DNA from 2 places in the Kitasatospora sp. NPDC058063 genome. Region 2 is predicted to be linked to the other one. Evidence: predicted binding sites of a transcription regulator. Region 2 holds the regulator's gene; the other holds the start of a gene.
The links. The regulator HrcA, encoded in region 2, represses chaperone genes, less so after heat shock. The targets are predictions, from matches to a motif close to TTNGCACTCNGNNNNNCNGAGTGCNAA.

Region 1: the regulator HrcA is predicted to act here: its motif matches at 2,841-2,867, upstream of groES (co-chaperone GroES).

What each region holds. Positions count from the first base shown of each region.
Region 1 covers NZ_JBHVSD010000023.1:104,264-119,698, forward strand. The annotation lists gene ACFVUY_RS32520 (hypothetical protein) at 1-124, shown strand, start outside; gene ACFVUY_RS32525 (polysaccharide deacetylase family protein) at 175-1,113, shown strand; gene ACFVUY_RS32530 (methyltransferase domain-containing protein) at 1,135-2,319, opposite strand; gene ACFVUY_RS32535 (hypothetical protein) at 2,358-2,687, opposite strand; gene groES (co-chaperone GroES) at 3,008-3,313, shown strand; gene groL (chaperonin GroEL) at 3,430-5,058, shown strand; gene ACFVUY_RS32550 (LysR family transcriptional regulator) at 5,191-6,189, shown strand; gene ACFVUY_RS32555 (WhiB family transcriptional regulator) at 6,289-6,615, opposite strand; gene ACFVUY_RS32560 (response regulator transcription factor) at 7,178-7,789, shown strand; gene shbA (RNA polymerase sigma factor ShbA) at 8,236-8,844, shown strand; gene guaB (IMP dehydrogenase) at 9,139-10,641, shown strand; gene ACFVUY_RS32575 (GuaB3 family IMP dehydrogenase-related protein) at 10,883-12,010, shown strand; gene ACFVUY_RS32580 (hypothetical protein) at 12,091-12,654, opposite strand; gene ACFVUY_RS32585 (serine/threonine-protein kinase) at 12,908-14,788, shown strand; gene ACFVUY_RS32590 (SHOCT domain-containing protein) at 14,796-15,326, opposite strand; gene ACFVUY_RS32595 (protein kinase) at 15,383-15,435, shown strand, end outside.
Region 2 covers NZ_JBHVSD010000006.1:366,143-381,577, forward strand. The annotation lists gene ybeY (rRNA maturation RNase YbeY) at 1-222, opposite strand, end outside; gene ACFVUY_RS13405 (PhoH family protein) at 237-1,370, opposite strand; gene ACFVUY_RS13410 (ribonuclease Z) at 1,565-2,488, opposite strand; gene ACFVUY_RS13415 (histidine triad nucleotide-binding protein) at 2,495-2,848, opposite strand; gene ACFVUY_RS13420 (RDD family protein) at 2,901-3,572, opposite strand; gene ACFVUY_RS13425 (PDZ domain-containing protein) at 3,687-6,950, opposite strand; gene ACFVUY_RS13430 (16S rRNA (uracil(1498)-N(3))-methyltransferase) at 7,106-7,855, opposite strand; gene dnaJ (molecular chaperone DnaJ) at 7,931-9,070, opposite strand; gene hrcA (heat-inducible transcriptional repressor HrcA) at 9,147-10,181, opposite strand; gene htpX (zinc metalloprotease HtpX) at 10,471-11,391, shown strand; gene ACFVUY_RS13450 (hypothetical protein) at 11,424-12,008, shown strand; gene ACFVUY_RS13455 (DUF3097 domain-containing protein) at 12,040-12,873, shown strand; gene ACFVUY_RS13460 (Uma2 family endonuclease) at 12,864-13,421, opposite strand; gene hemW (radical SAM family heme chaperone HemW) at 13,462-14,691, opposite strand; gene ACFVUY_RS13470 (AMP-dependent synthetase/ligase) at 14,749-15,435, opposite strand, start outside.

The DNA.
Region 1 (15,435 bases), on a different contig from region 2:
GGGCGGGCGGGTGCTGCTGATCACCTGGTGGAACGGCGAGCCGGTGCCCGTCGCCGACCCGCCGGCCGAGCTGCTCGGCCGCCCGGTGCACCGCTGGTCCTTCACCAGCGAGCACATGGAGTAGCCCCGTACCGGGAACCGCGCGACCGGCCGTTACCGTGCATAGCTGAGAGAATGCTGGACGGGAACCGGGAGCGCGCAGCGGTGATCAGGAACGGGCGGAGCAGGACCAGGACGTACGCGGCGGGGGCGGTGGCTCTGCTGGCCTTCGCCACCGGGTGCGGCGACAACGGGGGCGGCGGCAGCGCCGCCCCGGCCGCCGCGACCACGCCGGCCGCGCCCCGGCCCTCCGGCGCCGCGCCGACCGCGGCCGCGACCACCGCCGCCGCGGCCGGCGCCCCGGCGGGAGCGGGCGCGGCGGCCTGGGCCAAGTGGAACCTCACCCCGCTCGCCCCCGCCCCGGCGGCGCCCGCCGACAAGCCGATAAAGCTCGAACGGACCGGCCCTGTCCCGGTGTTCAGCGACGTGAAAACGAGCGACAAGGTCGTCTTCATCACCATCGACGACGGGGCCGAGAAGGACCCGAAGTTCGTCGAGATGCTCACCGACCTCAAGGTGCCGATATCGATGTTCCTGACCCGGGACATCGTCAAGAACGACTACGGCTACTTCAAGCCGCTCCAGGCCCTGGGCAACCACGTCCAGAACCACACCGTGGACCACCCGGTGATGAGCAAGATCCCGGCGGAGAAGCAGAAGTCCGAGATCTGCGACGCGCAGTCCGCGCTCACCCAGCAGTACGGCGCCGCCCCGCTGCTGTTCCGCCCGCCGTTCGGCGACGGCGCCAACACCCCGACGCTCAACACCTCCGTCCAGCAGTGCGGCCCGCGCGCGATGGTGCTCTGGCGCGAGTCGATGCAGATCCACGACATGCAGTACCAGGCGGCGGACAAGCAGCTGAAGCCCGGCGACATAATCCTGGCGCACTTCCGCGGCCCCAAGGAGCTCAAGGGCGCCACGATGACCCAGATGTTCGGCGACCTGCTGGCCCGGATACAGGAGCAGGGCTTCTCGGTGGCGCGGCTGGAGGACTACATCCAGCCACCCGCGTGACCGACGCCGCGGGTCGACCCCCTAGCGCGCCGCGACCGGCTGTCCCAGCATCATCAGCGGCCCGTTGTCGGTGCGGCTGAGGATCACCGTGACGCTGTTCGGCCCGGAGGGCTTGAGCTGGCGGCGCAGCTCCTCCGGGGTGATCGCCATCCCGCGCTTCTTGATCACCACCGTGCCGACCGCCCGCTCGCGCAGCAGCGCCTTCAGCTTCTTGATGTGGAACGGCAGCACGTCGGTGAGCTCGAAGGCGTGCGCGTACGGGGTGGCGACCAGCTCGTCCGAGGTCAGGTAGGCGATCTTCGGGTCGATCAGCCGGCCGCCCACCTGCCCGGCCACCTCGGCCACCAGGTGGGCCCGGATCACCGCGCCGTCCGGCTCGTACAGGTACCGCCCGACCGGGCCGGCCGGCGGGTCGGGCAGGTCGCCGCCGGTCAGGCTGGCGCCCTGCGGCAGCAGGGTGGCGCGGTGCGGGCTCGCGGCCCGGGTGCCGAACCAGAGCACGGCCTCCTTGACGTCGCCGTGGTCGGAGACCCACTCGGCCTCGGCGTCCTCCGGCACGGCCTCGTGCGGGATGCCCGGCGCGACCTTCAGCGCGCCGATCGGGGTCCGCCGGCCGGCCTCGATCGCCCAGGAGAGCGGCGGGGCGTACGCCTCCGGGTCGAACACCCGGCCGCGCGAGGTGCGCCGGGCCGGGTCGGTGAACACCGCGTCGTAGCCGCTGACGTCCACCTCGGCGACGTCCGCGCAGCGCACCTCGACCAGCTCGGACAGGCCCAGGGCGGCGGCGTTGGCCGCGGTGGTGGCGCAGGCCGCCGGGTCCTTGTCGACGGCCAGCACCTCGATGCCCGCCCGGGCCAGCGCCAGCACGTCCCCGCCGATGCCGCAGCACAGGTCCGCCAGCCGTCGGACGCCCAGCGCGGCGAACCGCTGCGCCCGCCACTCGGCCACGCTGCGCCGGGTGGACTGCTCGACCCCGTTGGGCGTGAAGTACATCAGGTCGGCGTCCGCCCCGAACTTCGCCCGCGCCCGCTGCCGCAGCCGCGCCTGCCCGAAGGCCGCCGAGACCAGCTCCGCCGGATGCTCCCGGCGCAGGCGGGTCGCCAGCGCCAGCTCCTCCTCGGGGGTGAACTCGCGCAATTCGGCGAGCAGGGCCTGGCCCTCGGGCGTCAGCAGCGGCTGGAGGTTCTCGGTGTCCACGGGGGCCATTCTCGCCGCTCGGCCGGTCGGTCACCGCAGCGCGGCGGTCACCGGCCGATGACGGGGATGCCGGAGGCGAGCCAGCCCACGAGCACGCCCAGCGGTGCCGCGGCCACCGCGGCGTACGGCGTGATCCGGTAGCCGAGGCGCCGGGTGCCCCGGTGGGTCAGGGCCAGCAGCACGAGCAGGACCACGATGCCGAAGACGTCCAGGGCCACCGTCCCGGGGCCGTACAGGGCGAGCAGCTTCAGCACGTTGAGCACGAGCGATCCGAGGAACACCGCGACGGCGGTCACCGCGAGCACCACCGCGGCGAGCACCAGGTCCGCCGCCCAGTGGATCCGCGGCGGCTCGGACGGGGCGGCCGGTCGGCTCACCGGAACACCCCCGGGACGAGCGGCGGCGCGGGCGGGGCGTCCTTCGCGCCGGAGGGTCCGACGCGTACCGGGGTGTCGGTCATGGCAGGAGTCTGCCCGAGGGAGCGCCGTCCGTACATGGGTACGGGAATCCGGACGCCCCAGGGCGCGTCGTTGGCACTCTGGTTGACTGAGTGCTAACACGGCCCTATGGTCGTCCTTGGCACTCTCCACCGGGAGAGTGCTAATGCGACGACGTGTGTCTGACCCCCGCGACGGCAGGCCCGCAGGATCGCCCTACCCGTTAGAAAACCCCGTAATCTCCGAAGGGGAGCTCGGACGTGACCACCAGCAGCAAGGTTGCCATCAAGCCGCTCGAGGACCGCATTGTGGTCCAGCCGCTCGACGCCGAGACCACCACGGCCTCCGGCCTGGTTATCCCGGACACCGCCAAGGAGAAGCCCCAGGAGGGCGTCGTCCTGGCTGTCGGCCCGGGCCGCTTCGAGGACGGCCAGCGTCTGCCGCTCGACGTCGCCGTGGGTGACATCGTCCTGTACTCGAAGTACGGCGGCACCGAGGTGAAGTACCAGGGCGAGGAGTACCTGGTGCTCTCCGCCCGCGACGTCCTCGCGATCATCGAGAAGTAAGACGTTCCGACCCGCCCCGGATCCGTGTCCCAAGTGACAGGGGCCCGGGGCGTGGTTGTTGGTTCACGTAGTTCGGCGGCCGGTGGGCCGGCCGCAGCCCCGAGGGAATAGGGAACATGGCGAAGATCCTGCAGTTCGACGAGGACGCCCGCCGCTCGCTGGAGCGCGGTGTCAACAAGCTGGCCGACACCGTCAAGGTGACCATCGGCCCCAAGGGCCGCAACGTCGTCATCGACAAGAAGTTCGGCGCCCCGACCATCACCAACGACGGTGTCACCATCGCCCGCGAGGTCGAGCTGGACGACCCGTACGAGAACCTTGGCGCGCAGCTCGTCAAGGAGGTCGCCACCAAGACCAACGACGTCGCGGGTGACGGCACCACCACCGCCACCGTGCTGGCCCAGGCCCTGGTCAACGAGGGCCTGCGCAACGTCGCCGCCGGTGCCGGCCCGGCCGCCCTGAAGAAGGGCATCGACAAGGCCGTCGCCGCCGTCTCCGAGCACCTGCTCTCGGTCGCCCGCGAGATCGAGGGCAAGGACGACGTCGCCGCCGTCGCGTCCCTCTCCGCCCAGGACACCCAGGTCGGCGAGCTGATCGCCGAGGCGATCGACAAGGTCGGCAAGGACGGTGTCATCACCGTCGAGGAGTCGAACACCTTCGGCGTGGAGCTGGACTTCACCGAGGGCATGCAGTTCGACAAGGGCTACCTGTCGCCGTACTTCGTCACCGACGCGGAGCGGCAGGAGGCGGTCCTGGAGGACCCGTACATCCTGATCAACCAGGGCAAGATCTCCTCCATCCAGGAGCTGCTGCCGCTGCTGGAGAAGATCCTCCAGGGCGGTGCCTCCAAGCCGCTGCTGATCATCGCCGAGGACGTCGACGGCGAGGCGCTGTCGACCCTGGTCGTCAACAAGATCCGCGGCACCTTCAACGCCGTCGCCGTCAAGGCCCCGGGCTTCGGCGACCGCCGCAAGGCGATCCTCGGCGACCTGGCCGTCCTGACCGGTGGCCAGGTCATCTCCGAGGAGGTCGGCCTCAAGCTCGACCAGGTCGGCCTGGACGTGCTGGGCACCGCCCGCCGCGTGACCATCACCAAGGACGAGACCACCGTCGTCGACGGCGCCGGTGACACCGAGGCCGTGGCCGGCCGCGTCGCCCAGATCAAGGGCGAGATCGCCGCGACCGACTCCGACTGGGACCGCGAGAAGCTGCAGGAGCGCCTGGCCAAGCTGGCCGGCGGCGTCTGCGTCATCAAGGTCGGCGCCGCCACCGAGGTGGAGCTGAAGGAGCGCAAGCACCGCCTGGAGGACGCCATCTCGGCGACCCGTGCCGCGGTCGAGGAGGGCATCGTCGCCGGCGGTGGCGCCTCCCTGGTCCACGCCGCCAAGGTGCTGGACGGCGGCCTGGGCCTGTCGGGCGACGAGGCCACCGGTGTCGCCGTGGTCCGCAAGGCGCTGCACGAGCCGCTGCGCTGGATCGCCCAGAACGCCGGGCTCGAGGGCTACGTCATCACCCACAAGGTTGCCGAGCTGGAGGCCGGTCACGGCTACAACGCGGCCACCGGTGAGTACGGCGACCTGCTGAAGGCCGGCGTCATCGACCCGGTCAAGGTCACCCGCTCCGCCCTGGAGAACGCCGCCTCGATCGCCTCCCTGCTTCTCACCACCGAGACCCTCGTGGTGGAGAAGAAGGAGGAGGAGGCCGACAACGGTCACGGCCACGGCGGCCACGGCCACTCGCACTGAGGCTCCGACGCCTGACCGGAGGCCCGGTCCGCGCCCCGCGAGGGGTGGCGGGCCGGGCCTCCGGCGTTCACCTTCACCGTTCAACTATCAGTAGAATTTTGCAGAATGCAAAGATTGCCTTATAACTAAGGCATGATCGAGGCCCGCCATCTGCGCGTCCTGCGTGCCGTCGCCCGCACCGGCTCCTTCTCCGCCGCCGCCCGCGAGCTGGGGTGTACGCAGCCCGCCATCAGCCAGCAGATGAAGGCGCTGGAGAAGTCGGTGGACACCCCGCTGGTGGTTCGCTCGGGCCGCGGGATGCAGCTCAGCGAGGCCGGCCGGGTCCTGCTCAAGCATGCCACCGGAATCCTCGCCGGGCTCTCGGCCGCCGAGGAGGAGGTGGCCGCGATCGCCGGGCTGCGGGCCGGGCGGGTGCGGCTGGTCTCCTTCCCGACCGCGAGTTCCACCCTGGTGCCGCCCGCGGTCGCCCGCCTGCGGGACGGCCATCCGGGGGTGCGCGTGTCGCTGGTCGAGGCGGAGCCGCCGGAGTCGCTGGCGATGCTGCGCGGCGGCGAGTGCGAGATCGCGCTGGCCTTCCGCTACCCGCAGTCCGACGGCGCCGTCGCGCTCCCGGCGCCGGCCCACGGCACGCCGCGCGAGGCGCGCGCCGAGGCCAATCTGGAGGCTCAGCAGCTGACCGCGGGGTCCGACTGGTCCGATCTGGTGGTCACCCCGCTGCTGGACGACCCGCTGGTGGGCCTGCTGCCCGCCGCCCACGGGCTGGCGGGGCGGGGCGGGGCGGTGGGGCTGGCCGAGCTGGCGGGGGAGCAGTGGATCGCGGGCTGCCCGCAGTGCCGGGGGCACCTGGTGGAGCTGTGCGCCGGGGCGGGCTTCGAGCCGCGGATCGACTTCGCGACGGACGACTATCCGGCGGTGGTCGGCCTGGTGGCGGCCGGGCTGGGAGTGGCGGTGCTGCCCCGGCTGGCGCTCCGGTCGGTGCGTCCTGACGGCGTGTCGACGGTGCCGGTGCACACGGCCTCCGGGGCGCCCGCGGTGCGCCAGGTGGTCGCGCTGACCCTGCCGGACCTGGCGGAGGTGCCGGCCGTGGCGCTGATGCTGGAGCGGCTGGCGGGGGCGGCCGCCGATCGCTGACGGTGGGTGACGGGGCCGCGGGGGTCCGGTACGTACGGTGAGCCAGAAGGCTGAAGCGCCGCGAAGGAACGTTTCTTCACGGCGCTCACGGAGTCGGGTCTAGCGCTGGGCGACCGCCGGCGGGGCCAGCGGGACCTCGATCAGTCGGTGCCGCGAGCGCCCCAGCATCTCCTCGCGCTCGTCCTCGGTCATCCCGCCCCAGACGCCGTACGGCTCACGGACCGCCAGCGCGTGCGCCGCGCACTCGGCGATCACCGGGCAGCGCATGCAGACCTCCTTGGCGCTGGCCTCGCGCGAACTGCGCGCGGCCCCGCGCTCGCCCTCGGGGTGGAAGAAGAGCGAGCTGTCCACGCCACGGCAGGCTGCGGAGAGCTGCCAGTCCCAGAGGTCCGCGTTGGGACCGGGGAGGCGGGAGAAATCTGCCATGGCTCATTCCCTTCAGAGGCTGTCGGCCGTCGGCCGGGCGTTCGGCGGGGCTGCTGCCGAGCGGTGCGGCGGGGCTTCGATGCACTGGTGTGGACACCTGGAAATATGACTTAAGGCAACTCCATGGACAAGTCACCCACACACTGGCACAACAGTCAATGACCATACGAAAGCTATAAAAACGGGCATAGTGGGCAAGGGCTCCGCCGGGCGCGGGCGTGGCAATCGGGTGGCCGACGGGCGCGCGACGTGCCGAATCGGTGTGCGGGTCGTACGCCCACCGCGCGCGAGCTGCGCAAAAGTGCGGCGTGTGCACCGCGATGCGGCTGATCGGTAATGGGTTGGCCACGTACAGTGGTGGAGATGGCCCCGAAGGCCGTAACTCATTCGAGTGACGGTCGTTGGAAGTGCGGAGGCGGTTAGCGGGCGCCGGACGTCGGGAACGATCGCGGGCAGGTTGGGGCGATCAGGACGGAGTCTGTCGCCGATCGGCCGTGTCGGAGAGGTTCGTACCAGCCAGGAGGCTCAACGTGACGCGGATCAGCTGCGGAGGACGACGGTCATGACTTCCGTTCTCGTTTGCGACGATTCCCCGCTCGCCCGCGAGGCGCTTCGCCGCGCGGTCGCGACCGTACCCGGTGTGGACCGGGTCACCACCGCGACGAACGGGGAGGAGGTCCTCCGCCGCTGGGTGGCCGACCGCTCCGATCTCGTTCTGATGGACGTCCGGATGCCCGGCCTCGGCGGGGTCGAGACGGTCCGGCGGCTGCTGTCCGCCGACCCCGGCGCGCGGATCATCATGCTCACCGTCGCCGAGGACCTCGACGGCGTCGCGCTCGCGGTGGCCGCCGGCGCCCGCGGGTACCTGCACAAGGACGCCTCGCGCGCCGAGCTGCGGGCCACCGTCACCCAGGCCCTCGCCGACCCGACCTGGCGGCTCGCCCCGCGCCGGCTGCGCAGCCCCGACATGGGCGCGGCACCGACGCTGACGGCGCGTGAGATCCAGGTGCTGGAGGGCATGAGCCACGGCCGCAGCAACGCCGAGATCGGCCGTGAACTGTTCCTCTCCGAGGACACCGTCAAGACCCACGCCCGACGGCTGTTCAAGAAGCTCGGGGCCTCCGACCGGGCGCACGCGGTGGCGCTGGGTTTCCGCTGGGGCCTGGTCCGCTGACCACCGGCGGCGCCGCCGGGTGCGGCGTGCCGCCGGCGGTTCCCGGAGCGGGTGCCGCACAGGCGTGTGACGTTACGGTCCCGAGGTTGCACCATGGAGGAGTGGAGCACCTCGGGGACCAGCGGACAGGCACTGCGGCGAACCACGCAGCCGCAGGACACTCGGCGGACGGCGCGACGGACGGGACCACCACCGATCGCGGCGGGGCGGGAGGCGGCACGGTGCAGGAGGGGCCGGTGGTGCGGGGCACGCCCTACGGTGCCGCAGCGCATAACGTTCCGGTGCACAACTCCGGACGCGGTGCCGCGTTTTCCCGCTCGACCAGGCACCATGGACCGATGCGCGACGACGTCGCCGGTACGGCCGGCCAGGCGGACCCGGCGGAGGCCGAGCCCTCCGGTCCGGGCCGTGATCCGTCGTACGCCGACTCCGACGGTCCCGCCGGCATGACCGGCCAGGACCGCCCGCCGGTGCTCGGCACGGGCGGCTCGCCGCTGATGGGCGAACTGGTCGCGGCCGCGGTCCGCGGCGAGGGCCCGGCGATCGACGCGCTGCTCGCCTACGTCCACCCGCTGGCGCTGCGGTACTGCCGCGCCCGGCTGGTTCGGCTGCCCGGCGGGGCCCGGCACCACGTGGACGACGTCGCGCAGGAGGTCTGCGTGGCCGTCCTGTGCGCGCTGCCCCGGTACAAGGACCAGGGGCGCCCGTTCGAGGCCTTCGTGTACGGGATCGCCGCTCACAAGATCGCCGACCTCCAGCGGGCCGCGATGCGCGGACCCGGCTCGACCGTCGTGCCGCAGGACGACCTGCCCGAGGTGCCGGACGAGGCGCTCGGCCCCGAGGAACAGGCGCTGCTGAGCAGCGACGCCGCCTGGGCGAAGGAGCTCCTCTCCAACCTGCCGGCCCGTCAGCGCGAGCTGGTGCTGCTGCGGGTGGCCGCCGGGCTGTCGGCGGAGGAGACCGGCGAGGTGCTCGGGATGTCGCCCGGCGCCGTCCGGGTCGCCCAGCACCGGGCGCTCAGCCGGCTGCGGGCCCTCGCGGAGGAGTCCTCCTGATCGGGTCCCCCGATCCGGCGGCCCGTCCCGATCCGCACTCTTTCCACCGTTTGCGGGCGGAATGAGCCACGGGGCCGGGTTGTTGTCAAGGGCACACGAGGACACATTCGCGGTGCCAGTACCATGGGGTATCGGCGCCTGGGCGGGTTGCCAAAGTTTGACGGGTGCGCTCTGGATCCCCTTGGAGGATCCTCCCATTGCATCCGGCTTCGGCGGTCTGCGCGAGTGAGCGATGAATGCGCCCCCACCCTCGGGCGTGAGCGGATAAGGCCGGCCACGGAAGGTACCCCCCAAATGTCTTACAACGCCGCAGGCGTACCCGAGAAGTTCGCGATGCTCGGGCTCACGTACGACGACGTCCTGCTGCTGCCCGGGGCCTCCGAGGTGCTGCCGAACCAGGTGGACACCTCCTCGCGGGTCTCCCGGAACGTGCGCGTCAACATCCCGCTGCTGTCCGCGGCGATGGACAAGGTGACCGAGTCGCGCATGGCCATCGCCATGGCCCGCCAGGGCGGCGTCGGCGTGCTGCACCGCAACCTGTCGGTCGAGGACCAGGCCAACCAGGTCGACCTGGTCAAGCGCTCCGAGTCCGGCATGGTCACCGACCCGATCACGGTCGGCCCGGAGACCACCCTGGCCGAGGCCGACGCGCTGTGCGCCAAGTTCCGCATCTCCGGCGTGCCGATCGCCGACGAGGCCGGCAAGCTGCTCGGCATCGTCACCAACCGCGACATGGCCTTCGAGTCGGACCGCAGCCGCCAGGTCCGCGAGATCATGACCCCGATGCCGCTGATCACCGGCAAGGTCGGCATCTCCGGGGTGGACGCGATGGCCCTGCTGCGCCGCCACAAGATCGAGAAGCTGCCGCTGGTCGACGACGAGGGCCGGATCAAGGGCCTGATCACCGTCAAGGACTTCGTCAAGGCCGAGCAGTACCCGAACGCGGCCAAGGACGCCGAGGGCCGGCTGCTGGTCGGCGCCGCCGTCGGTGCCAGCGCCGAGGCGTTCGACCGGGCCCAGGCCCTGGTCGAGGCCGGTGCGGACTTCCTGGTGGTGGACACCTCGCACGGCCACAGCCACAACGCGCTGGCCTGGATCGCGAAGATCAAGTCGGCCGTCGGGATCGACGTGGTCGGCGGCAACGTGGCCACCCGGGACGGCGCCCAGGCGCTGATCGACGCCGGCGTGGACGGCGTCAAGGTCGGCGTCGGCCCCGGCTCCATCTGCACCACCCGCGTGGTCGCCGGCATCGGCGTCCCGCAGGTCACCGCCATCTACGAGGCCGCCCAGGCCTGCCTGGCGGCCGGTGTGCCGGTCATCGGCGACGGCGGCCTGCAGTACTCGGGCGACATCGGCAAGGCGCTCGCCGCCGGTGCCGACACCGTGATGCTCGGCTCGCTGCTGGCCGGCTGCGAGGAGTCCCCGGGCGAGCTGATGTTCATCAACGGCAAGCAGTTCAAGTCCTACCGCGGCATGGGCTCGCTCGGCGCCATGCAGTCCCGCGGCCAGGGCCGCTCGTACTCCAAGGACCGCTACTTCCAGGCCGAGGTGGCCTCGGACGACAAGCTCGTCCCCGAGGGCATCGAGGGCCAGGTGCCCTACCGCGGCCCGCTGTCGGCCGTGCTGCACCAGCTCGTCGGCGGTCTGCGCCAGACCATGGGCTACGTCGGCGCCGCCACCGTCGCCGAGATGGAGAGCAAGGGCCGGTTCGTCCGGATCACCTCGGCGGGCCTCAAGGAGAGCCACCCGCACGACATCCAGATGACCGTCGAGGCGCCGAACTACTCGGCCCGCTGACCCGCTGAACCCCCGAAGGGCCCGCTGCCGCACCGCGGCGACGGGCCCTTCGGGCTGCCCGGGGCGCGGCCCGCGTGCGCCGGGAGTGCGGCCCGGGGGCGCGGCTCCGGGCGCGGCCGGACGCGTCCGGGGCGTGTCCGGGCCGTGGGCCGTCGGGGCGGGACCAGCGGCGGTACGGGATACTGGGGTGCGGCCGGGGTGACCCGGCGCGGGCATGAGCAACAAAGCAGAAGGGCTCGAAGTGACTGAGATCGAGATCGGGCGAGGCAAGCGCGGCCGACGGGCGTACGCCTTCGACGACATCGCCGTCGTCCCCAGCCGCCGTACCCGGGACCCGAAGGAGGTCTCGATCGCCTGGCAGATCGACGCGTACCGCTTCGAGCTGCCGTTCCTGGCCGCCCCGATGGACAGCGTGGTCTCGCCGCAGCAGGCCATCCAGATCGGCCGCCTCGGCGGTCTGGGCGTGCTGAACCTCGAAGGCCTGTGGACCCGCTACGAGGACCCGCAGCCGCTGCTGGACGAGATCGCCGCGATCACCGACGAGTCCACCGCGACCCGCCGCCTCCAGGAGATCTACGCCGCGCCGATCCGCGCCGAGCTGATCAAGCAGCGGATCCAGGAGGTCCGCGACTCCGGTGTGGTCACCGCCGCCGCGCTCTCGCCGCAGCGCACCGCCGAGTTCTCCAAGGCCGTTGTCGACGCCGGCGTCGACGTCTTCGTCATCCGCGGCACCACCGTCTCGGCCGAGCACGTCTCCAGCGCCGCCGAGCCGCTCAACCTCAAGCAGTTCATCTACGAGCTGGACGTTCCGGTGATCGTCGGCGGCTGCGCCACCTACACCGCCGCGCTGCACCTGATGCGCACCGGCGCCGCCGGCGTCCTGGTCGGGTTCGGCGGGGGCGCCGCCCACACCACCCGGAACGTCCTGGGCATCCAGGTGCCGATGGCGACCGCCGTGGCCGACGTGGCGGCCGCCCGTCGCGACTACATGGACGAGTCCGGCGGGCGCTACGTGCACGTGATCGCGGACGGGGGCGTCGGCTACAGCGGGGACATCCCGAAGGCGGTCGCCTGCGGCGCGGACGCGGTGATGATCGGGGCCGCGCTGGCCCGGGCGACCGACGCCCCGGGCAAGGGGTTCCACTGGGGGATGGAGGCCGTCCACGAGGAGCTGCCGCGCGGCAAGCGGGTGAACCTCGGCGCGGTCGGCACCACCGAGGAGATCCTCACCGGGCCTTCGCACACCCCGGACGGGACCATGAACCTGTTCGGTGCGCTGCGGCGCGCGATGGCCACCACGGGGTACACGGAGCTCAAGGAGTTCCAGCGGGTCGAGGTGACGGTGAACCCGGCGCTCGATCACCGCTGACGGGTGTCGACGGAGGCCCCTGCCGGGAATCGGCGGGGGCCTTCGGGGTTTTCGGGGGGCTTGCGGGAGGGGCGCCGGCGTCAGCTTCGGGTGGCGGTGCGGCGGGTGAGGAGGAAGCCGCCGATGAGGGCGATGGCGTAGAAGGCGGCGTCGAGGGGGCGGAGGTCGGCGCGCCAGGCGGTGACGGTGTCGTGCAGCAGGCCGTGGGGGGCGGGGCCCTCGGCGCGCAGGCGGCGGAGGTGTTCGATCAGTTGGCCGAGGAGGAGGGCGCCGGCGGCGAGGAGGGCGCCGAGCGGGGGGAGCGAGCGGCTCTTGCCGCCGAGGCGGCCGAGGGGGAGGGCGACCAGGCCGGCCGGGGCGATGGCCAGCCAGCCGAGGCTGTCGGCGGCGCGCAGGGGGGCGCTGCCGTAGGCCAGGCCGCCGATCAGCATGGCGAGCACGGCGAGGGCCACGGCCAGGGCGGTGCGGCGGCGGGGGACGGGCCGGGGCGGGGGTTCGGTGGGTTCGAAACCGGCCACGGGGGCGCCGGGCATGCCGGGGGCGACGTAGCCCTCGGGGGCGGCCGGGGGCGGCGCGACCGAGTAGTGCTCGGCGGTGCGGGGCCGGGTCGATGGGCCGTCAGTGCCCGGCGCGGGTGCGGTCATGGGCGTCGAATCCCCCCGGAAAGACGATGAGCTGCCGAACGGTAGCAGTGGTTCGGGCAGATCTTGGCGAGTTTTCGATCACAGATCGAGCACGGAGCGCCGCGCCCGTTCCGGTTCGTCCCGGCTTGTGGCGGGGGCCGGGTGGTCGCGGGCCCTCCGGACAGGAGATGATGGAGGCTTGGGCGTCCGGGCCCCAGGTCGGGCCGACGTGCCGTCACCACGACCGCCAGCAGCACATGGGGGAACGTTCCGAATGACCCAGGCGAAGGGTTCCACCGGCCGCCTCCTGGCCGGCCGCTACCGCCTGAACGGCGTGCTCGGGCGCGGTGGCATGGGCACGGTCTGGCGCGCCGAGGACGAGATGCTGGGCCGGACCGTCGCGGTCAAGGAACTGCGGATGAACGCCAGCGTCGACGAGGAGGAGAAGCACCGGCTGATCACCCGGACGCTGCGCGAGGCCAAGGCGACCGCGCGGATCCGGCACAGTTCGGCGGTGACGGTCTTCGACGTGGTCGACGAGGACGACCGGCCGTGGATCGTCATGGAGCTGGTCGAGTCCCGCTCGCTGGCCGACGTGGTGCGGGAGGACGGGCCGCTGGAGCCCGCCCGGGCCGCGGAGATCGCGCTGGACGTGCTGGGCGTGCTGAGCGCGGCGCACGCGCTGGGCATCCTGCACCGGGACGTCAAGCCGTCCAACGTGCTGATCGGCGAGGACGGCCGGGTGGTGCTCACCGACTTCGGCATCGCCAGTGTGGAGGGCGACGCCTCCGTCACCTCGACCGGGATGCTGGTCGGCGCGCCCTCGTACATCTCGCCGGAGCGGGCCCGCGGGCAGAAGCCCGGGCCGCCGGCCGATCTGTGGTCGCTGGGCGGCACGCTGTACGCGATGGTCGAGGGCCGGCCGCCGTACGACCGGGGCTCCGCGCTGGCCACGCTGACCGCGGTGATGACCGAGGACCTGGCGGCGCCGGTGAACGCCGGGCCGCTGCGGCCGGTGATCGAGGGGCTGCTGGCGAAGGACCCGGCCGAGCGGCTGGACGCCTCGCAGACCCGGTCGATGCTCAAGCGGGTGGTCGCGGATTCCACCGCGCGGGCGGAGTCGACCACCGAGCACGCGGTGCCGGTGGAGAAGGCGGCGCCGGAGCCCGCGAAGGAGGAGCCGGAGCAGGCCGAGGAGGGCCGCAAGCGGCCCGTGGCCGGGCTGCTGGGGACGGTCCGGGTCGGCAGCCGGGCCCAGGACGAGGAGCCCGTCGAGAAGCCGGCCGGGGAGCCGGAGGCGCCGGAGCCGGAGTCGATCCGGCCGGTGACCAGTGAGTGGACGATGGGCGCGACGCAGGCGGCCGGGGCCGACCCGCGCACCGGTCGGCGGCGGCTGGCCATCGCCACCGTGATCGTGGTGCTGCTGCTGATCGCCGGGGTGGTGGCGGTGCTCCGGATGGTCGGCAACGAGGACGGCGGGTCGGGCGGCGGGGCCGCGCAGAGCGCGGGGGCCACCGCGCCGGTGACGGCGGGTACGGAGCCGGAGTCGAGCCCGGGCGCGGCGGCGCCGCCGGCGGGCGGACCCGCTCCGCAGCCGACCGGCGACCCGGCCGCGGTGCCGGACGCGCCCGTGCAGTCGGCCGGTTCGCCGGCGGCTCCCGTGCAGCCCCCGGCACCGGTCCAGACCCCGGCGCAGCCCACGCCGGGGGGCGTGCCGGCCGGATACCACGAGTACAAGGACCCGAGCGGCTTCTCGGTCGTGCTGCCGGACGGCCTGCAGCCGACGGCGTCCGACGCCAACCGGCGGATCTTCAAGAACGCGGCGGACGGCAGCCAGCTGCGGATCGAGTGGACCACGTCGCCCGGCGCGAGCGCGGTCGCCGACTGGCAGGAGTCGGAGCCGAGCGTCCGCGGGCAGGTCACCAACTACCAGCGGCTGAACCTGGCGGCGATCACCTACCGGCAGTGGAGCAACGCCGCGGACTGGGAGTGGACCAACGGCACGCCCAGGATGCACTCGCTCAACCGCGGCTTCGTGACCGGGACCCCGGCCAAGTACGGGTACTCGATCTACTGGATCGTCCCGGACGCCGAGTGGGCCGCCCAGGCCCCGGTCCGGGACGTCGTCTTCAACAGCTTCCAGCCCGCGCCGTAGACAGGTTCTAGCCGAGCAGGCGCTGCTTGGCGCGGGTGAACTCGTCCTCGGTGAGGGCACCGGAGGTGCGCAGGGCGGCCAGCCGTTCGAGCTGGCCGATGAGCTGTTCGCCGGTGGCGGCTCCGGCCGGTGCGGCGGGCAGGGCCTTCGGGGTGTTGCGGGCGGCGCGGGCGGCGGCCCGGAGCTGCTCGGCGAAGAACTCGGCCTTGACCACGTCCTCGAAGCGGTGCGAGCCGGTGAGCGCCACCACCAGGAGCACTTCGCCGTTGAGCTTGGTGCGGGTCACGGCGACGTCGCTGACGGCGGCGAGCGGAACCGGGACCGGCGGCTTGCCGTCCTTCAGGAACAGGAGCCGATGGGTGGTCAGCACGAGCACTCCCTTGCGGAAGTGCTCGGGGTGGCGCCCGGCGGTGGAGGCGACCGGTTTCTCGCCGTCGATGACGGTCGCCTCCACGGCGCGGACGGCCTCGGCCTGGTTGGCCTTGCTGCTGTTCCCGGACGCCTCGAGGGCGGTGTCGATCAGATCGGTCCAGTCCATGGATCGAGCCTAAGGGAGCCGCTCAGTAGGCTGGTCGGCGAGCGAGAGGAACTGGCATGCGAGGCGGCCCCGAGCTGTTGCTGGCGGGACGGTACCGGCTGACGGACCG
Region 2 (15,435 bases):
GCCGGGACGCAGCTCGTCCATCGGGAAGGACATCACGTCGGTGGGCCCGGGCAGGTCCATCCACTGGATGTGCAGCTCCTCCATCGCCGCACTGTCCACCAGGATCACGGACAGTTCTGACTGCGGGTGGATCCGCATCTTGTCCAGGGCGAAGCGGGCGACGTCGAGGATGGACTCCTCGTCGGCTTCCCAACCGGACTCGTTGGCGATGTCGATCGACATGACGGGCTGTGTGCTCAGCTTTCGGTGCGATGGGACTGTCGGGGAGCGCGGGGCGCGGTGGCCTTGCCGGGGCGCCGCTGGGCGGGCTTGCGGGGAGCCGGGGAGCCGTCCTCGGCCTCCTGCCGGGCGTCCCAGCGCTCGTAGGCGTCCACGATCCGGCCGACCAGCTTGTGGCGGACCACGTCGGTGCTGGTGAGGACGGAGAAGTGGATGTCGGGCACGTCGGCCAGGATCTCCTGGACGACCTTGAGTCCGCTGCGGGTGCCGCCCGGGAGGTCGATCTGGCTGGTGTCGCCGGTGACCACCACCCGGGAGTTGAACCCGAGGCGGGTGAGGAACATCTTCATCTGCTCGGGCGAGGTGTTCTGGGCCTCGTCGAGGATGATGAAGGCGTCGTTGAGGGTGCGGCCGCGCATGTACGCGAGCGGGGCGACCTCGATGGTGCCGGCCGCCATCAGGCGTGGGATGGAGTCCGGGTCCATCATGTCGTGCAGCGCGTCGTACAGCGGGCGCAGGTACGGGTCGATCTTCTCGTAGAGGGTGCCGGGCAGGAAGCCCAGCCGCTCCCCCGCCTCGACCGCCGGGCGGGTCAGGATGATCCGGTTGACCTCCTTGGCCTGGAGGGCCTGGACGGCCTTGGCCATCGCCAGGTAGGTCTTGCCGGTGCCGGCCGGGCCGAGGCCGAAGACGATCGTGTGCTTGTCGATCGCGTCGACGTAGCGCTGCTGGTTGAGGGTCTTCGGGCGGATCGTGCGGCCCCGGTTGGACAGGATGTTCGCGGTGAACACCTGGGAGGGCGCCGGGCTGTCCGGGTCCTGTTCCTGGCTGCGGAGCATGGCGATGGAGCGCTCCACGGAGTCCTCCGTCAGGGGCTGGCCGGTGCGCAGCACCAGCATCATCTCGTTGAAGAGCCGCTGCACGAGGGCGACCTCGGCCCGGGCTCCGGTGGCGGTCACCTCGTTGCCGCGGACGTGGATGTCGGCGGCGGGGAAGCCCTGCTCGATCACGCGCAGCAGCGAGTCCGCGGTGCCGAGCAGGGTGACCATCGGGTGCTTCTCGGGGATGACGATCCGGGCGCTGACGCGGCCGTCGTCGGCCGGTTCGGTGCGCGACTGTCCGTTGGTACGGGTCTGCGATGTGTCACTCATAGGTCGGCGCTGGGGCCTGCCTCATCCCATCCGTGGTCTCGGGTGCCGCTCGGTGTCTCCGGGGCACCAGGGTACGCCGCGAGCGTGATCGCCGTGGCGGGCGGCGGGGCCGCACCCGACGATGCTGCGGCAGATCGGAGGCCGATGCGAGCGTATTTTTCCCGCCGGCCGCGGCTCGGCGGTTCCCGGGCCGGTCACGACGGGCGGCGGGCCGGGACGGGCACCCGGTCGAGATCGGCGGCCAGCACCAGTTCCCCGTCGAAGTGCTTGCGGGCGTCGGCCAGGTGCTGGCCGAGGTCCGGGTAGCGCTGCGAGAAGTGGGTCAGCACCAGGGTGCGCACCCCGGCCTCGGCGGCGACCTTGGCGGCCTGCCCGGCGGTGAGGTGGCCGTGCTCCTCCGCGAGGCGGGCGTCGGCGTCGGTGAACGTCGCCTCGACGACCAGCAGGTCGGCGCCCTCGGCGAGGGTGTGCACGCCCTCGCACAGGCGGGTGTCCATCACGAAGGCGAACTTCTGGCCCGGCCGCGGCTCGCTGACCTCGCCCAGCGTGACGGTGCGGCCGTCCACCTCGATCGCGCCCTCGTGCTGGAGCCGGCCGACCGCCGGGCCGCGCACGCCGAGCGCGGCGAGCCGCTGCGGCACCAGCCGGCGGCCGTCCGGCTCGGACAGCCGGTAGCCGAAGGACTCCACCGGGTGGTCCAGCCGGACGGCGTCCAGCGCGAAGCGGGCGCCGGGCGCGGGCAGCGGCCCGGGCTCGTCGATCGGGCGGGGCCGCAGCACGGCCGTCTCGTGGTAGGCGGTGGAGTGCCGCAGCCGCTCGAAGTAGACCTCGCCGGAGGCCGGGAAGTAGACGTCGACGGGGTGCGGGACCCGGTCGAGGTTGATCCGCTGGATCACCCCGGCGAGACCCAGGCAGTGGTCCCCGTGGAAGTGGGTGACCGCGATCCGGGTGATCTGGGTGGCCGTGACCCCGGCGTGCAGCATCTGGCGCTGGGTGCCCTCGCCGGGGTCGAACAGCAGGCCCTCGCCGTCCCAGCGCAGCAGGTAGCCGTTGTGGTTGCGGTGCCGGGTGGGCACCTGGCTGGCGGTGCCGAGGACGACGAGTTCGCGCTGGGACACCTGCGGTCAGACCATGCTCTCGGTCATCTTCGCCCCGCCGAGCACGTGGACGTGCGCGTGGAAGACGGTCTGTCCGGCGCCCGCACCGGTGTTGAAGATCAGCCGGTAGTCCTCGATGCCCTCGTCCCTGGCCACCGCGCCCGCCTCGGCGAGCAGTTCGCCGGCGATCTCCGGCTCGGCGGCGGCCAGCGCGGCCGCGTTCGGGTAGTGCGCGTGCGGGACCACCAGCACGTGCACGGGCGCCTTGGGGGCGATGTCGCGGAAGGCGAGGGTGCGCTCGGTCTTGCGCACCACGGTCGCCGGGATCTCGCCCGCCACGATCTTGCAGAACAGGCAGTCGGGCTGCGGCTCGCCGGCCATGGTTCCCTCCTCGGGATCGGTACGTCGGGTGGTGGGGCCGTACGGGCGCAGCCTAGCCGAGCGGGGCGACGGCCTGCTGGTACTCCTGGAGGTGCTTCCAGCGCACCGAGCGCATGCCGACGATGTCGCCCTCGTCCGTGTCGAAGTCCTCGGTGAGGAAGGAGACCGCGAGGATGACGAAACCGATCAGCCAGCGCCTGGTGAGCCGCCAGGTGTTGGGCCGCATCACGCCCTTGCGGCGCACCACCCGCATCGCCATGACCCCCTTGCCGACGCTGAAGCCGGTCAGCCGGGCGAGCACCACCTGGTTGAGGAAGGACGCGGCCAGGCCGACGGCCAGCAGCGCCACGAAGTAGGGCACCACCGGTCCGCTCTGCACGGCGTGGCCGGCCGCGTGCCCGGTCCTCGGGCGGCTCGCGGCGTTGGCGGCGACGAAGCCGAGGCCGATCGCGAACAGCCAGTCCAGCACGATCGCCAGGAACCGCCGGCCGCCGCCCGCCTCCTTGGGGCAGGGCGGCAGCGCCCGCCGCGGCTGCTCGCTCCGCGGGTAGGGGTCCGGGTACGGCTGCGGGTACGCCTGCGGGGCGTGTCCCTGCGGCGGGTACGGCTGCGGCGGGTACGGCTGGGCCGGCGGCTGCTGGTAGGGCTGCGCCGGCGGCTGGGGCTGCGGCTGCTGTGCGTAAGGATTCTGGCCGTACTGCGGCGGCGGGTAGCCCTGCGCCATGTGGTTCCCCCGTGAGCTGTGGATCAAGAAACAGCCCCGCATCCTACCCACGCCCCCGCACCCCGCAGCGGGAAGCCGGCCGGTACGGCCTCCCGCTGCGAGGACGGCGCCCCGCTACCGCCAGGGCAGCGGCGGCGCCGTACGGGCCGGCGTCTCGGCGAGCCGCTCCAGGGCGAGCCGGACGCCCTCGGCCAGCTGGGGGTCCTCGCCGGCCGCCCAGTGGTGCGGGGCGAACGGCACCTCGACGTCCGGGTCGACGCCGTGGTTCTCCAGGCCCCAGCCGTAGTTCTCCAGCCAGAGCGCGTACTTGGGCTGGGTGACCAGGGTGCCGTCGACCAGCCGGTAGCGGCTGTCGATGCCGATCACCCCGCCCCAGGTGCGGGTGCCGACCACCGGGCCGATCCCGAGCGCCTGGACGGCGGCGTTGACCACGTCGCCGTCCGAGCCGGTGAACTCGTCGGCGAGCGCGACCACCGGACCGCGCGGGGCGTCCGCCGGGTAGGGCACCGGGTGGTCGGTGTCCCGGATGACGTCCCAGCCGATGATCCGGCGGGCCAGCTTCTCGATCACCAGCTGCGAGGTGTGGCCGCCCCGGTTCCCCCGGACGTCGACGACCAGGCCCTCCCTGGCCATCTCGCTGCTCAGGTCGCGGTGCAGCTGGGCCCAGCCGGCCGTCTGCATGTCGGGCAGGTGCAGGTAGCCCAGCCGCCCGCCGGACAGCTCGCGCACCGCGGCCCGCCGACCGGCCACCCAGTCGTGGTAGCGCAGCGCCTCCTCGTCGGCGAGCGGGACGACCACCGGGTGGCGCCGGTCGGTGCCGTCCTTCCCGGCCACGGTCAGCTCGACCGGCTGGCCCGCCGTGCCGGCCAGCAGCGGGGCCGGGCCGGTGACCGGGTCCACCGGGCGGCCGTTGACGGCCAGCACCGCGTCGCCCGGGCGGACGGCCGCGCCGGGCGCGGCCAGCGGCGAGCGGGCCCTGGGGTCGGAGGACTCCCCGGGCAGGATCCGGGCGATCCGCCACCGCTCGCCGTCCCGGACCAGGTCGGCGCCGAGCAGGCCCTGGCGCCGGGCGGGCTCGGTGTACCGGCCGTAGGGCATCACGTAGGCGTGCGAGGTGCCGAGTTCGCCGTGCACCTCCCAGAGCAGGTCGACCAGTTCGTCGTGCGAGCCGACCCGTTCGACCAGCGGCCGGTAGCGCTCCAGCACCCCGTCCCAGTCGACGCCGGAGAGGTCGGGGCGCCAGAAGTTGTCCCGCATCAGCCGGCCGTTCTCGGCGTACATCTGCCGCCACTCGGCGGCCGGGTCGACGGTCACCCGCAGCCGGGCGAGGTCGACGGTGGTCTCCTCGTCGTCGCCGCCCTTGTGGTCGGCCGGGACGACCCGCAGCTCGCCCTCGTCCAGCACGGCCGCCCGGGTGCCGTCCGCACTGACCGAGAAGCCGTCCAGGCCGTGCACCAGCTGCTCGACCCGGCGCTTCCTCAGGTCGAAGCGCTCCAGCACCGGACGGGGCCGGTCGTCGTCCAACGAGGCGGCCTCGTCGCCGAGTTCGCCCATCAGCGGGGCCCTGGTCCAGAGCACGCCGTCCTTAGCGGCGGCCAGGTCCTCGAAGCGGCCGCCCTCGACCGGGAAGGGGACGATCCGGTCGGCGATGCCGTCCAGGTCCACCCTGGTCACCGGCGCGGCGTCGGCCGCCGCCTCCTCGCCGTCCGCCTTCCGGGCCTTCGGCTCGTCCTCCTCCCCGCCGAGCGGGCGCCCGGCCCGCTGCGGCCCGAACGGGGAGGGCGTGTCGGCGGCCAGCGTGACCAGATAGGGGCGGCAGCCGTTCGGGAAGGACAGGTCGAAGACGTGCGCGTCGTAGACCGGGTCGAAGTTGCGCACCGACAGGAAGGCCAGGTAGCGCCCGTCCGCGGTGAAGGAGGGCGAGGTGTCCACGAAGCGCGGCTGGGTGACCTCGCCGACCGTCCGGGTGGCCAGGTTGGCCAGCACGATCTGGCGCAGCGAGTGGGGGCCCATCCCGCGCACCGGGCGCGACCAGGCCAGCCAGGCCGAGTCCGGGCTGAAGGCCGGCCCGCCGGCCTCGCCGTCGGCGCTGCGGTCCAGCTCGTGCACGGCGCCGTCGGCCAGCGAGACCAGCAGCACCCGGCCGTCGTGCACGCCGAGCGCGGCCTGCTTGCCGTCCGGGGAGACCACCAGCGAGTTGACCCGGCCGAGCTGCCCGGCGGCCAGCCGGCGGCGCTCGGCGCCGTGCAGGTCGGGGGCGAACTCCAGGGCGTCCTCGCCCTCGGCGTCGGACACCCACAGCACGCCCTGGGCGCCGTCCTCGCCCGGCACCACCCGGACCAGCCGCCCGCGCACGCCCGGGGTCTCGTCCAGCACCCGGGCCGGGCCCTCGCGGTGGGTCAGCCAGTGCACGCTGCCGCGCACCACCACGGCGCTGCCCCGGCCGGTGCGGTCGGGGGCGACGGAGTCCAGCCAGTGCGCGGCGGGCACCGGGCGGGGGCGGCGCCCGGCCCGCGGACCGGCGAGGCGGACGTCCAGCCGGCGCGGCTCGGCGCCGTCCAGGTCGTCCAGCAGCCAGAGGTCGCCGGCCCGGTGGAGGACCACCCGGGTGCCGTCGGTGGTGGCGCCGCGGGCGTAGAAGCCGTCCGGGTCGGCGGTGTGGCGGCGCAGGTCGGTGCCGTCCGGGCCGCTGGACCACAGCTCGCCGACGCCCTCGTGGTCGGACAGGAAGGCGATCCGGCCGCCCCGCCCGCCCGGCCCGGCCACCCACAGCGGGGAGTCCAGCTGCCCGTCCAGCTCCGCGTGGACGCGGACGAACTCGTCCCGGCCCAGCCACAGCTTGCCGGCCCGCCCGCCCCGGTACCGCTTCCACCAGGCCGGGTCGCGACCGTTGACGCTGCTCAGCAGCACCCGGTCCCCGCCCGGCTCGAAGGCGAGCCCGCCGACCGGCCCGTACGGCAGCCGCTGCGGCTCGCCGCCGTCCAGCGGCACGGCGTGCGCCCAGGTGCGGCGGAAACTGGCCTCGCCCGCGGCGGTGGCGGCGATCGGGCGGCCGTCGGCGGTCCAGCCGAGCACCCGGGTCTGGTGGCTGCCCCAGTGGGTGAGCCGGCGCGACGGGCCGCCGTCCACCGGCACCACGTGCACCTCGGGCGCGCCGTCCCGGGTGGAGGTGAAGGCGAGGTGCCGCCCGTCCGGGGAGAACCTCGGGTGGTGGACCGGCAGGTGGTCCGCCGTCAGCCGCCAGGCCCGGCCGCCGGCCAGCGGGGCGAGCCAGAGGTCGTCCTCGGCGACGAAGGCGACCAGGTCGCCGTGCAGGTGGGGATGGCGCAGGTAGGCGCCCGCCGAGCTGTTCGAGGAGGTGCTCAGGGAGTCCGTCACCCGGCCAGCCTAAGCAGGTGCGCGTACGATCCGCGCCGTTTTTCCCAGACTTCCGGCGCCGCCCGCGGAGGGCTGTTACGCCCTCCCGGGAACCGCCCCGCAGGCCGCCCCGACCGCCTGCACGGCTGCCGTCGCAGCGCCCGTCACAGCGGCCGTCACGACCAGCGGCCGGTGCGCCCGAGCAGCAGCGCGCCGGCGGCCACCCCGGCGGTCGAGGTGCGCAGCACCGAGGAGCCCAGCCGGTACGGCTTGGCGCCCGCCTCGGCGAAGGCGGCCAGCTCCTCCGGGGAGACCCCGCCCTCGGGGCCGACCACCAGCACGATGTCCCCGCCCTCCGGCAGCCCGGCGTGCGCCAGCGGCTCGGCGCCCTCCTCGTGCAGCACGGCGGCGAACGCGGCCCGCGCCAGCACCGGCGCCAGCTGCCGGGTGGTCATCGGCTCGCGGACCTCGGGGAAGCGCAGCCGGCGGGACTGCTTGCCCGCCTCCCGGGCGGTGGCCCGCCACTTGGCGAGCGCCTTGGCGCCGCGCTCGCCCTTCCACTGGGTGATGCAGCGCGAGGCGGACCACGGGATCACCACGTCCACGCCGACCTCGGTCATCGTCTCCACGGCCAGCTCGCCGCGGTCGCCCTTGGGTAGCGCCTGGACGACCACGATCCGCGGCGCGGGCTCCGGCTCCCGGCGCACGGCGGCGACCGTCACGTCGATCGCGTCCTTGCCGAGCACCTCGGCGACCGTGCCGTCCACCCCGAGTCCCAGCCCGTCGGCCAGGGTGACCGCCTCGCCCGGCTCCAGCCGCTTCACCGCGGCCGCGTGCCGCCCCTCCGGGCCGTCCAGGCGCACCACGGCCCCGGGCACGGCGGCGGCGATCCGCTCGGTCTCGACGACGAAGACGGGCGCGGTCATGACGGGGGTACCTCCAGGAGTGGGACGGGAACACGAAAGGGGTGCCGGGATCCCCCGGCACCCCTCCGCGGACGACTACCGGCCGTTGAAGGCGTCCTTCAGGCGGGAGAACAGGCCCTGCTGGCCCGGCGCGAACTGGCCGGACGGCTGCTCCTCGCCGCGCAGCACCGCGAGGCGGCGCAGCAGCTCCTCCTGCTCGGCGTCGAGCTTGGTGGGCGTCTTCACCTCGACGTGCACTATCAGGTCGCCCCGGCCGCCGCCGCGCAGGTGGGTGATGCCCCGGCCGTGCAGCGGGATCGACTGGCCGGACTGGGTGCCGGGCCGGATGTCGACGTCCTCCAGGCCGTCCAGGGTCTGCAGCGGCACCCGGGTGCCGAGCGAGGCCGCCGTCATCGGGATGGTGACGGTGCAGTGCAGGTCGTCCCCGCGCCGCTGGAAGATGGCGTGGGTGGTCTCGGCGATCTCGACGTACAGGTCGCCGGCCGGGCCGCCGCCGGGGCCGACCTCGCCCTCGCCGGCCAGCTGGATCCGGGTGCCGTTGTCGACGCCGGCCGGGATCTTGACGGTCAGGGTGCGGCGGGCGCGCACGCGGCCGTCGCCGGCGCACTCCGGGCACGGGGTCGGCACGACGGTGCCGAAGCCCTGGCACTGCGGGCAGGGGCGGGAGGTCATGACCTGGCCCAGGAAGGACCGGGTGACCTGGGAGACCTCGCCCTTGCCGCGGCACATGTCACAGGTCTGCGCCGAGGTGCCGGGGGCCGCGCCCTCGCCACTGCAGGTGGTGCAGGTGACGGCGGTGTCGACCTGGAGTTCCTTGGTGGTGCCGAACGCGGCCTCCTCCAGGGTGATCTCCAGCCGGATCATGGCGTCCTGGCCGCGGCGGGTGCGCGAGCGCGGGCCGCGCTGGCCGGCCGCGGCGCCGAAGAAGGCGTCCATGATGTCGGAGAAGCCGAAGCCCGCCGCGCCGGCGCCGAAGCCGCCGGCACCGCCGCCGCCCGGGGACAGCGGGTCCCCGCCGAGGTCGTAGACCTGACGCTTCTGCGGGTCGGAGAGCACCTCGTAGGCGGCGTTGATCTCCTTGAACCGCTCCTGCGTCTTCGGGTCCGGGTTGACGTCCGGGTGCAGTTCGCGTGCCAGGCGCCGGAACGCCTTCTTGATCTCGTCCTGCCCCGCATCCCGTCGGACGCCGAGTACCGCGTAGTAGTCCGTGGCCACCAAATGCTCCGCTTGTTCCGCCTGTAGTAGTGCTGCGACTGGACGCCACCGTCAAAAATTTTAACGGTGGCCCTTGCTAGGACTCGGCCAGGATCTGGCCCACGTACCGTGCCACCGCTCGCACCGCCCCCATTGTGCCGGGGTAGTCCATCCGGGTCGGACCGATCACACCCAGTTTCGCCACGCTCTCGTCGCCCGAACCGTAGCCGACCGAAACGATCGACGTGGAATTCAGCCCTTCATAGGCGTTCTCCCGCCCGATCCGGACCGTCATCGCGGCGTCCGCGGTCTCACCCAGGAGGCGGAGCAGGATGACCTGCTCCTCCAGGGCCTCCAGCACCGGCTGGATGGTGAGCGGGAAGTCGTGCCCGAAGCGGGTCAGGTTGGCCGTGCCGGCCAGCATGATCCGCTCCTCGTTCTGCTCGGCGAGCGTCTCGAACAGGGTCGCCAGGACCGTGCTGACCGTCGGCCGGTCGGCCTGCTCGAACAGCGCCGGCAGCTCCTCCAGCAGCCCCGGGACCTCCGGGAGGCGCCGGCCGGCGGCTCTCGCGTTGATCCGGGCCCGAAGGTCCGCCAGCACCGTCTCGCCGACCGAGCCCGGGCAGTCGACCATCCGCTGCTCGACCCGGCCGGTGTTGGTGATCAGTACCAGCATCACCTTGGCCGGGGCCAGCGCCACCAGCTCGATGTGCCGGACGGTGGAGCGCGTCAGCGAGGGGTACTGCACCACCGCGACCTGCCTGGTCAGCTGGGCGAGCAGCCGCACGGTGCGGGCGACCACGTCGTCCAGGTCGACCGCGCCGTCCAGGAAGTGCCGGATGGCCCGGCGCTCGGGGGCGCTCATCGGCTTGATCTCGGCGAGCTTGTCGACGAAGAGACGGTACCCCTTGTCGGTCGGGATCCGGCCGGCACTGGTGTGCGGCTGGTGAATGTAGCCCTCCTCCTCCAGCGCCGCCATGTCGTTGCGGACGGTCGCCGGCGAGACCCCGAGGTTGTGCCGTTCCACCAGGGCCTTGGAGCCGACCGGCTCCTCGGTGCCCACGTAGTCCTGCACGATCGCGCGGAGTACGGCGAGCTTGCGTTCGTCCAGCTGGCGGACCTCACCGGCCATGGGGCACGCACCTCCGTCTTCGCACGTTGTCCGACTGTGTCCCTCGCTGCTGCGGGCCGCTCCGGGAGGCCCCCGGTCTTGGCACTCTGAACGTACGAGTGCCAGAACCGTACCTGCCAGTGTAAGGCCCGGGTCCTACGGCAGGAACGGCCCGAGGGACGTGATCCTCCCCGCAGTTCCGGACACGGCCCGCGGGGCCCCGGCGGTTCGATCCTCCCGGCACCGGGGTGGTGCCGGGAGGCCGTCCGGGTGGCAGCATCGAAAGCGACGGCGAACGGAGGAGCAAGCGATGTCGAGCTCGGGCCAGCACACCCGTTTCGCGCCCGACCGCGGCCTGACCGGCCGCATGGTCGCGACGATGTTCGTGATCGGGTTGCTGTACGTCGGTTTCACCGGCCTGCTGATCGCGCTGCTGCGCGGCGCCTGGCCACTGATCGTCCTGATCTCCGGCGGGCTGTTCGTGGCCCAGTTCTGGTTCAGCGACAAGATCACCGAACGGGCGATGGGCGCCCGCCAGGTGTCCCCGGAACAGTTCCCCCAACTCCACGGCACCGTCGACCGGCTCTGCGCCCTGGCCGACATGCCCAAACCGCGGGTGGCGGTCGCCGACAACGACATGCCGAACGCCTTCGCCACCGGCCGCAACCCGCAGAACGCGGTGATCTGCGTGACCACCGGGCTGCTGCGCCGGCTGGAACCGGAGGAGCTGGAGGGAGTCCTCGCGCACGAGCTGTCGCACGTCGCCCACCGGGACGTCGCGGTGATGACGATCGCCGGGTTCCTCGGCGTCCTCGCCGGGGCGATGACCCGGATCGCCGTGTACGGCGGGTTCATGGGCGGCGGGCGCAACAACAACGACCAGAACGCCGCCATCCTGGCGCTGATCATCCCGCTGGTGTCGATCGTCGTCTACGCGATCAGCTTCCTGCTCACCCGGCTGCTCTCCCGCTACCGCGAACTGGCCGCCGACCGGGCCGCCGCCCAGCTCACCGGCCGGCCCAGCGCCCTGGCCTCGGCGCTCACCAAGGTGACCGGGCAGATCGCGGCCATCCCCAGCAAGGACCTGCGCCAGGCGCAGCCGTACAACGCCTTCTACTTCGCCCCCGCGCTGAGCGCCCGGGAGGCCGCCACGCAGCTGTTCTCCACCCACCCCAGCCTGGAGAAGCGGCTGGAGCAGCTGGCGAGGATCTCCGAGCAGCTCGGCCACTGAACCCGCCGAGCCCCTGACGCGAAAGGACCGCCGTGGGAATCCTGGACACCCTGTTCGGCCGCACCAAGCCCGTCAAGCCCGACCTCGACCAGCTGTTCGGCGTGCCGTCCGCCGCGCTCACCCTGGAGGCCGGGGCCGGGTTCACCCCCACCGGGCTCGGCTCGGTCTGCTTCGCGGCCGTCGAGGGCGCGGCCTTCGTCCAGGTCGAGCAGCAGGTCCGGGCCCTGCTGGACGCCGACACCGAGCGCGGCGGCGTCCCGGTGGAGGCCTCCAAGGACGACTACGGCTACTCCTGGCTGCTCGCCCGGCACCGGCCCGAGGAGCTGCCGGAGCTGGTCAACGACCTGCACGCGGTCAACAGCGAGCTGGAGGCGAACGGCTTCGGGCCGCAGCTGCTCTGCTCGCTGGTCGCCTTCCGCGATCCGCAGGGGCGGTCGCTGGCCCTGGTCTACCTCTACAAGCGCGGGACGTTCTACCCCTTCGCCCCGATGCCCGGCGGCGGGGAGAAGCGCAACAGCCCGCTGGAACTGCAGGTCAACGCGATGCTGGGGAACGACCTGCGGCTGGAGAAGGACCTGAGCCGCTGGTTCCCAGTCTGGGGCGCGCCGGGCCTCTGACACACCGTCCGCCGTCCCTATGATCACCCGTATGCGCAGCCGCCAGTACGGACCCGACCTGACCCCGCCGTGGAAGAAGCCGCAGCCCGCCCCGGAGGTGCCCGCCGAGCGGGACCTGGTGGTCGAGGAGGCGGCGACCGGCTTCTGCGGGGCGGTGGTGCGCTGCGAGAAGACCGCCGAGGGGTTCACCGTCACCCTGGAGGACCGGTTCGGCAAGCACCGGGTGTTCCCGCTGGTGCCGCGCGGCTTCCTGCTGGAGGGCCGGGCCGTCACCCTGGTCCGCCCGGCCGGCCCGGCCCCCGCCCGGACGCCGGGCCGCACCGCCTCCGGCTCCGTCGCCGTCCCGAACGCCCGCGCCCGGGTCGCCCGCGAGTCCCGGATCTACGTCGAGGGCCGGCACGACGCCGAGCTGGTCGAGCGGGTCTGGGGCGACGACCTGCGGATCGAGGGCGTCGTCGTCGAGTACCTGCGCGGCATCGACGACCTGCCCGCGATCGTCGCCGACTTCGCCCCCGGCCCCGGCCGCCGCCTCGGCGTCCTGGTCGACCACCTGCTGCCGGGGACGAAGGAGCACCGCATCGCCGCCCGGGTCACCGGCGACTCGGTGCTGGTCGTCGGCCACCCCTACATCGACATCTGGCAGGCCGTGAAGCCCTCCAGCGTGGGCATCCCCGGCTGGCCCGCCGTCCCGCGGGGCGAGGACTGGAAGGAGGGCACCTGCCGCCGCCTCGGCTGGCCGGTGGACACTCCGGCGGCCTGGAAGCACATCCTGTCGAAGGTGAACAGCTACAAGGACCTGGAGCCCGAACTGCTGGGCCGGGTGGAGGAGTTGATCGACTTCACGGCCCTGCCGGGTCAGGAGTAGGTGCGGAACTCCGCGGTGTCCAGCGTGATGTCGAGCAGATCCAGCGGAATCGACTCGCCGAACTTCGCGGTCCGCTCGACCGCGTAGTCCGGCAGCCCGGAGGCCGCCGCTCGACTCGGCTCGGTGAGCAGGACACAGACACCCTTGATCGGGTCGACGATCAGATATGCGGGAATCTGGCCCTCTGCATAGAGCTCCCGCTTGGTCCGGTAGTCGCGAAGCACGCTGGTCTTCGAAACCACCTCGACCGCCAGGGTGACCGCAAGCGCGGGCAACAGCCGACCGCTCTCCTCCGCAGCCCCCCGCTCAAACACGACCAGGTCCGGCTGCGGCTCACTGGCCTCGCGGGGAAAGGCCACATCCTGCGTGGTCAGTGCGTTCCACCGGGTGTACGGCGTCTGGTGCTGGATGGCCCGGATGATGAGGTTGTGGACCATGTCCGGCCCGGCCATCATCACGATTTCCCCCCTGATGAGCTCGGCTTTGAAGCCTTCGGGGACCTCCAGATTCTCGAAGATCCCCGTCACCCGGTCATCGATGGCGGTCATTGCGCGCTCCCTACGACGGCTGACACCACGTTAACGACACTCAGTCCACCAAGTCACGCACAACCGCGTCCGCCAGGAGGCGGCCCTGGAGGGTGAGGGCGGCGCGGCCCTGCTCGTAGGGACCGGCGGCGAGGAGGCCGTCGGCGAGGTGCCGGTCCGCCGCCCTGCGGCCGGTGCCGGTGAGCAGGTCGAGGGGGATGCCGTCGACCAGGCGCAGCTCCAGGAGGATCCGCTCGACGCGTCGGTCCTCCTCGGCCAGCACCTCGCGGGCCAGCGCCGGGGTGCGCTGCTCGGCGAGGGCCTGCGCGTAGGCGGCGGGGTGCTTGGCGTTCCACCAGCGGACGCCGCCGACGTGGCTGTGGGCGCCGGGGCCCGCGCCCCACCAGTCGGCGCCGGTCCAGTACAGCTCGTTGTGGCGGCAGCGGCCCTCGGGGGCGGTGGCCCAGTTGGAGACCTCGTACCAGGAGTAGCCGGCGGCGGCGAGCGCCTCCTCGGCGATCAGGTAGCGGTCGGCGTGCACGTCGTCGTCGATCATCGGCAGTTCGCCGCGCTTGACCCGGGCGGCGAGCCGGGTGCCCTCCTCGACGATCAGCGAGTACGCGGAGACGTGGTCGGGCCCGGCGCCGATGGCGGCGTCCAGGGAGGCCCGCCAGTCGTCGTCGGACTCGCCGGGGGTGCCGTAGATGAGGTCGAGGTTGACGTGCTCGAAGCCGGCCGCGCGGGCCTCGGCCACGCAGGCCTCGGGGCGGCCCGGGGTGTGGTGGCGGTCGAGCAGCTTCAGGACGTGCGGGCGGGCGCTCTGCATGCCGAAGGAGAGCCGGTTGTAGCCGCCCTCGCGCAGTTCGGCCAGGTACGCCGGGTCGACCGACTCCGGGTTGGCCTCGGTGGTGACCTCGGCGTCCTCGGCGAGCCCGAACTCCTCGCGGATCGCGGCGAGCATCTTCACCAGGTCGCGGGCGGGCAGCAGGGTCGGGGTGCCGCCGCCGAGGAAGACGGTCCGCACCGGGAGGTCCGTGTCCCCCAGCACCTTCCGGGCGAGGCGGATCTCGGCGACCACGTTGTCCGCGTACGTGTCCTGCGAGGCGACCGCCCCGGAGGAGCGCAGCTCGGTGGCGGTGTAGGTGTTGAAGTCGCAGTAGCCGCAGCGGCTGGCGCAGTACGGCACGTGCAGGTAGAAGCCGAACGGCCGGTCGCCCAGCCCGTCGAGGGCGTGCGCGGGCAGGGAACCGTCGGACGGCACCGGATCGCCGTCGGGGAGTGCGGAGGGCATGAGCCCATTGTCCCGTACGGCGCACCCGTTCGGGTGAGCCGTACGGGGCGGGGCGGCTCAGGCCTCGTTGGCGCCCGCGTACATGGCCGCCACGGCGTCCGCGTAGGTCCGCTCGACCACCGGGCGCTTGATCTTCAGGCTCGGGGTGAGCTCGCCGTGCTCGATGTCCAGGTCGCGCGGCAGCAGGTGGAACTTCTTGATCGTCTGCCAGCGCTGGAGGTCGGCGTTGACCCGCTTGACGAAGCCCTCGATCAGCTGGTGCACGGCCGGCTCGGCGGCCAGTTCGGCGTAGCTCCTGCCGGCCAGGCCGCGCTCGGCGGCCCACGGCAGGAGCACCGCCTCGTCCAGGCCGATCAGCGCGGTGCAGAAGTTGCGGCCGTTGCCGATCACCAGGATGTTGCTGACGAACGGGCAGACCGCCTTGAACTTGCCCTCGACCTCGCTGGGCGCCACGTACTTGCCGCCGGAGGTCTTGAACAGGTCCTTCTTGCGGTCGGTGATCCGCAGGAAGCCGTCCGGAGTGAGCTCGCCGATGTCCTCGGTGTGGAACCAGCCGTCCGACTCCAGCACCTCGGCGGTCTTCTCCGGCAGGTTGTGGTAGCCGCGCATGACGCCCGGGCCGCGCAGCAGGATCTCGCCGTCCTCGGCGATCCGCACCTCGGTGCCGGGCAGCGGGCGGCCCACCGTGCCGATCCGCACGTCCTCCGCGCGGTTGACGCAGGAGCCGGCGCTGGTCTCGCTCAG